2 linked regions of the Rudanella lutea DSM 19387 genome follow. The protein of the gene in region 1 interacts with the protein of each later gene in a pairwise test. Links are inferred from orthologs where the notes say so. Each region holds a gene or a part of one and is shown in the gene's direction. Other genes may lie near its edges.

Region 1 (3,005 bases):
CACGTCGAGGGGTTTTTGGGCGTGTTTCTGGATGGCTTCCAGCACCGGAAAGCCAAACGAAATGTTAGGCACAAACTCGCCATCCATGATATCGATATGGAACCAGTCGGCGTCGCTGTGGTTAATCATTTCCACATCACGTTGCAGATTGGCAAAATCGGCCGCCAGAATCGACGGGGCAATAATCGGTTGGTTCATAGCTCATAACGGGGCAACGGCGAAAAAGAAGTCTGTTACCCCCAGAAACGCGCTTAGCGGTTACTAAGTGGTTTTTTGTCCGTAAAACTAACTTTTTTTGCCGAAACCCCTGAGGTGGACCGCCGGATATTGGGCATCTGAACTGGGGCAGGAGGTATGGAAGGTTGGCCGTTGGGTAGTAGCTTTGTTGTCGGAGGTGCCCCACAGGTTGGGTACCGGCCTACCCAATACAACGCACTAGTACATGTCGCCCCAGGAGCAGATAAATGGGCTAACAGACCAGCTCAATTATTACAATCACCAATACTATCAGAACAGCGTGTCGGAAGTGGACGATTTTACGTTCGACCGGATGCTGGAGCAGTTAACGGCCCTCGAGGCCCAATATCCCGAATTTAAGCGCCCCGACTCACCGACCAACCGGGTAGGCGGTGGCATCAGCAAGGAGTTTGCAACTGTGTACCATCGCTTTCCGATGCTCTCGCTGGGTAACACCTATTCGGAAGCCGAGTTGGTTGAGTTCGACAATCGGGTTCGGCGCGGCCTCGACGGGCAGACCTTCGAATACGTTTGTGAACTAAAATTTGACGGGGTGGCCCTGAGCATGACCTACGAAAATGGGGTGTTAGTGCAGGGAGCCACCCGGGGCGATGGCGTTCGGGGCGACGATATCACGGCTAATATCCGTACCATCCGGACCCTTCCGCTGCGGGTTGGCCATTCGATAGGGCAAAGTACGGATGTCCCTGTGGCGGTGCCCGCCCTGTTTGAGGTTCGGGGCGAGGGTTTTCTGCCCATCGCTGAGTTCGAACGGATCAATAAGGAGCGCGAAGATATTGGTGAGTCTCTGCTGGCCAACCCGCGCAATGCAGCCTCAGGCACGTTTAAACAGCAGGATTCGCGGATTGTAGCCCAGCGCCGGTTAGACTGTTACCTGTACTCGTTTCTGGCAGACGAAGAGGTGTTCAAAACCCATGAGGAAAGCCTGATTGCCCTCAAAGCCTGGGGGTTCAATGTGTCGCCTACGTGGCGGAAGTGTACCGATATTCGGGAGGTGATGCAGTTTATCAACGACTGGGACACCCGACGGTTCGAGTTACCGCTGGCTACCGATGGCATTGTGATCAAGGTGAACAGCTATGCCCAGCAGCGCGAGTTGGGCTACACGGCCAAAAGCCCCCGGTGGGCCATTGCCTTTAAGTATAAGGCGATGGCTGCGAGTACCACGCTCAACCACGTTACTTATCAGGTTGGGCGCACAGGGGCGGTTACGCCGGTAGCAAACCTGACCCCGGTATTGTTGGCAGGTACGGTAGTCAAACGGGCGTCGTTACACAATGCCAATGAGATTGAGCGCCTGGGGGTGCAATTGGGCGATACGGTATTTGTTGAAAAGGGCGGAGAGATCATTCCGAAAGTGACCGGCGTTGACCTGACCAAGCGCACCGATGCCGTACAGCCCATTGTTTACCCAACCACCTGCCCCGCCTGCCAGACTCCGCTGGTGCGTATGGAAGATGAGCGGGGGGGCGTTCAGGCGCATTTCTACTGCCCCAACGAGAAAGGCTGCCCCCCGCAGCGTCAGGCCCGGTTCGAGCATTTCATTCAGCGTCGGGCCATGAACATCGAGAGCCTGGGCGAAGGTAAAATTGAGCTGCTTATTGAGCGGGGGCTGGTGCAGTCGCCCGCCGATTTGTACGAGCTGACAACAGAAAAGCTGCTTGGGCTCGAAAAAACCTACCCGGCCACGCCTGTACTGTCCGACGACGGTTCGGGGCGGACGTCTGCGGAAGAGCCCGGTAAGGCCCGCACCGTGAAGTTTGGGCAGAAAACGGTCGACAATATTCTGAAAGCGGTGGAGCGGTCGCGGCAGCAACCGTTTACCAACGTATTGTTTGCGCTCGGAATCCGGTACGTGGGGGCGACGACCGCCGAAAAACTGGTTGACTATTTCGGCACCATGGATGCACTGATGGCGGCTCCGCTGGAGGTGCTCATTACCGTGCCGGAGGTGGGCCCCCGCATTGCCCAAAGCGTGGCCAACTGGTTTGCCGACCCCGACAACCGGGACTACGTAGAACGGTTGCGGGCGGCCGGGCTTCAGTTTGTGGGCGAACGCAAAGTAGTAGAGGTGCGTAGTGATCGGCTTACTGGTAAAACCTTCCTCTACACGGGCACGTTTGCCAACTTCAGCCGCGAGCAACTCGAAGCCGAGATTGCCGCCCACGGGGGCAAGCTGGTCAGTGGCGTTTCGAAAAAACTCAACTACCTCATCGTGGGCGAAAATGCGGGTCCCTCGAAGGTAAGTAAAGCCGAAAGCCTTAAAGTTCCGATGATTAGTGAGGACGAGTTCATGGCGATGTTGACGTAATTGACGTAACTTTGTGATAATACGGCTGGGGTGGCCCGGTTCAGGTCGGAGCCACCTTTGCACAACTAAATCTGATTGATGAACAATCGCTTTCACGGTGTCGGAGTGGCTATCGTCACGCCATTTCACGCCGACCATTCTATTGATTTTGACGGCTTCGGCCGTCTGATTCAGCACGTCTCAGACGGAGGGGTGCGCTACATCGTGCTGCAAGGCACAACCGGCGAGTCGCCGACGGTGACGAAAGCGGAAAAGAAACAGTTGTTGCAGTACCTGAAGGAGAATAATCCGAAACAGCTGCCCATTGTGTACGGGGTGGGAGGAAATGTGACGCCCGACGTTGTGAATACGCTTAAGGAAACTGACTTCGAAGGCGTTGACGCCATCCTGTCGGTTTGTCCATACTATAATAAACCGGGTCAGCGGGGAGTGATCG
Region 2 (3,567 bases), 3.7 Mb from region 1 along the record:
GGGTATGGTTGGCCCCGTACGGATAAAACGTCTGATTATGCAGCAGATTGAGGTGCGGAACCGGCCAAAAGGTGAGGTTGTGGGCCACATAATAGCCTACGTACTCGTAAAAGTCGGTATCACCCCCGTCGGACAAGGGCCCCGAAAAATCGTCGACGAGCCAAACCGCCAGCCCCCCTACCAAGAGAGCCAACAAGATCGGAAGTATAAGGCGACGGAGGTGGGTCATGACCGAATGGGGTAGCGATCTCATCTTTCCGGGCAGATGACATTGCTCAGAAGGGGGCAAATGTCCACCGAATCGGCTATTTTTGCAACCCGAAACGATTTTGCATACGTAACGAGATAAGGTTTCAGGGTTAGAAGAGCCAAACAGCCGGTAAGGTCAACCCCCTTTCCTCCCTTCGCCCTCCGCCTTTGCTCCCCTATTTATATGGCCGATTACAACCACCGCGAGACCGAACAAAAATGGCGGCAGTTCTGGGACGAAAACCAGACGTACCGTACCGAAACTGACCCCGCCAAACCCAAGTACTACGTCCTCGATATGTTTCCATACCCGTCGGGGGCGGGGCTACACGTCGGTCACCCGCTGGGGTACATCGCGTCGGACATTGTGTCGCGGTACAAGCGGTTGCAGGGCTTCAACGTGCTGCACCCAATGGGCTTCGACTCGTTTGGTCTGCCCGCCGAACAGTATGCTATTCAGACGGGGCAACACCCGGCCATCACAACCGAGCAAAACATTGCCACGTACATTGAGCAGCTAAAACAAATTGGGTTCAGCTACGACTGGAGCCGCGAGGTACGCACCTCTGACCCCGGTTACTACAAATGGACCCAGTGGATTTTTATGGAGTTGTTCCGGTCTTGGTACAACAAAGACACCGACCGGGCCGAGCCCATCGAAACCCTGCTGCATAAGTTTGCCACCAACGGCACCACCGACGTAAACGCGGTTTGTGACGAGGAAACGCAGGCCCTCCAGTTTACGGCCGCCGAGTGGAACGCCCTGTCGAAGGAGCAATCCTACGAAATTACGCTTAAATACCGGCTCACCTACCTGGCCGATGCCGTGGTGAACTGGTGCCCGGCCCTCGGCACGGTACTCGCCAACGACGAAGTGAAAGACGGCGTATCAGAGCGGGGCGGCTACCCCGTGGAGCAAAAGCTGATGCGCCAGTGGATGATGCGCATTACCGCCTATGCCGACCGGCTCCTGAGTGGTCTCGACACCATCGACTGGTCGGAGTCGCTCAAAGAACAGCAACGCAACTGGATCGGCAAGAGCGTAGGGGCCAGTGTAAAGTTTCAGATTGAAAGGAGTGAGGAGCGAGAAGTGAGGAGTGAGGAGAAAGGGCTGGCGCAAGCGACTCCTCACTCCTCACTTCTCGCTCCTCACTCCTTCATTGAAGTGTTCACCACCCGCGTCGATACGATTTACGGCGTGACCTTCATGGTTCTGGCCCCCGAACACGAACTGGTACCCAGCCTCACCACCGACGCTCAGCGCGAGGCCGTTGACGCGTATGTGCAGGCCGCCAAAATGCGGTCGGAGCGGGATCGTATGGCCGATACCAAAACGGTTTCGGGTGTATTTACGGGCAGCTACTGCCTTAATCCGCTGAACAACGAGAAAGTCCCCATCTTCCTGGCCGATTATGTGCTGGCCGGATACGGTACCGGAGCCGTTATGGCCGTACCCTCGGGCGATGCGCGCGACTATGGCTTTGCGAAGCAGTTTGGCCTGCCTATTATCCCCGTTCTCGACGCCCAGAAAGACCTCGATCAGCAGGCCGACAACACCAAAGAAGGCCGGTACATCAACTCGGGTATTATCAATGGCATGACCTACCAGGAGGCCACGGCCACCCTGATTGCCTGGCTCGAAGAGCGTGGTCTGGGCCGTGGCAAAGTGAATTTTCGGATGCGCGACGCCGTGTTTAGCCGCCAGCGCTACTGGGGCGAGCCGGTGCCCGTTTATTTCAAAGAAGGCGGTTCAACAGGTCAGTTGCCGTACCTGATCGACGAGGCCGACCTGCCACTTGGGCTACCCGCCGTAGATAAATACCTCCCTACCGAAACGGGTGAGCCCCCGCTCGGCCGCGCCGAAGACTGGAAATACCAGGGAGAATATGAGTACGAACTGAGCACCATGCCCGGCTGGGCGGGGTCGTCGTGGTATTGGTATCGGTACATGGACCCGCAAAACCCCGACGCCTTTGCGGGCCCCGAAGCCATTCAGTATTGGGAAAGTGTCGACCTGTACATGGGCGGCTCCGAGCACGCAACGGGCCACCTGCTCTACAGCCGTTTCTGGAACAAGTTCCTTAAAGATCGGGGCTACGTAACGCAGGAGGAGCCATTTAAAAAGCTCATCAATCAGGGCATGATTCAGGGCCGGAGCAACTTTGTGTACCGGCTCAAAGGCACGGGCTCAGAAGGAGTAGCGCCGGTTTTTGTGTCGCTGAATAAAATTGCCGGTCGCGAGGTTACGCCCCTGCACGTCGACGTGAATATTGTCCACAATGATGTGCTCGACGTTGAGGCTTTCCGCGCATCGCGGCCCGACTTCACGCAAAGCCCCGACGGCCTGCCCGCGCAGTTTGAACTCGAAGACAACGGCACGTATGTATGCGGGGCTGAAGTCGAGAAAATGTCGAAGTCAAAGTTCAACGTCGTGAACCCCGACACCATTGTGGAGAAGTACGGGGCCGATACGTTGCGGATGTACGAGATGTTTCTGGGCCCTATTGAGCAGGCCAAACCCTGGAACACCAACGGTATCGACGGTACGTTCCGCTTCCTGCGTAAGTTCTGGCGTTTGTTCTACAAAGATGCACCCGCTGCCGATGGTCAGCCCGAAACAGGCCGCTGGATTGTGACCGATGCAGCTCCTACCCCGGCCGAACTGAAGGTTTTGCACAAGACGATCAAAAAGGTGCAGGACGACATCGAAAACTATTCGTTCAATACCTCGGTCTCGGCCTTTATGGTGTGCGTGAACGAACTAACGGCCCTCGACTGCCACAAGCGGGCAATCCTGTCCGATCTGGTGCTTATTCTGTCGCCCTACGCACCTCACATCTGCGAAGAACTGTGGGCGGCTCTCGGCAACGAACCCGGCAGTGTGTCGCGGGCCAGCTTCCCGGTCTTCAACCCGGCGTATCTAGTCGAAGACAGCTTCGAATACCCTATTCAGATTAACGGCAAAGTGCGGACAACCATCAGCTTCGCCGTTGACCGGGCCCCGGCCGATATTGAGCAGGCCGTACTGGCCGACGAGGTGGTGCAGAAGTGGCTCGATGGCAAAACACCCAAAAAAGTGGTGGTTGTGCCGAAGCGGATTGTAAACGTGGTGCTGTAATTGGTTTTATGTCTGTCGTTTTGGGGTTGTAACTAAACACCAGGCGACAAACCAGGTTTCATAGCCCGTACCGAGTGCCTGGTTGGCAATTGGTACGGGTTTTTATTTGCGCGCAATTACAGCGGGGCTTCGTACAGTTCAGGGCGCGTTTTTTGCCGTTCGCAACAAGACACGTTTTGGGAGGCTCCCGGCTGAGGCAA

What was found. The genes of interacting proteins can lie anywhere in the genome.
Region 2: the proteins of ligA (region 1) and leuS interact in binary tests that used the Escherichia coli proteins (3 or more experiments, as listed by UniProt). The link is inferred for Rudanella lutea DSM 19387 from one-to-one orthologs.

Annotation. Positions count from the first base shown.
Region 1 is NZ_KB913013.1:706,142-709,146, reverse strand. Bases 74-3,005 are described here. They hold ligA (NAD-dependent DNA ligase LigA), read left to right. Parts: upstream 74-442; coding sequence 443-2,569; downstream 2,570-3,005. Other genes in these bases: dapA (4-hydroxy-tetrahydrodipicolinate synthase), read left to right, coding at 2,648-3,005; rpe (ribulose-phosphate 3-epimerase), read right to left, coding at 74-198. In the rest of the region: more of rpe, read right to left, coding at 1-73. UniProt on the Escherichia coli protein: DNA ligase that catalyzes the formation of phosphodiester linkages between 5'-phosphoryl and 3'-hydroxyl groups in double-stranded DNA using NAD as a coenzyme and as the energy source for the reaction.
Region 2 is NZ_KB913013.1:4,430,566-4,434,132, reverse strand. Bases 74-3,567 are described here. They hold leuS (leucine--tRNA ligase), read left to right. Parts: upstream 74-433; coding sequence 434-3,367; downstream 3,368-3,567. Other genes in these bases: RUDLU_RS0118385 (hypothetical protein), read right to left, coding at 74-229. Outside these bases: more of RUDLU_RS0118385, read right to left, coding at 1-73.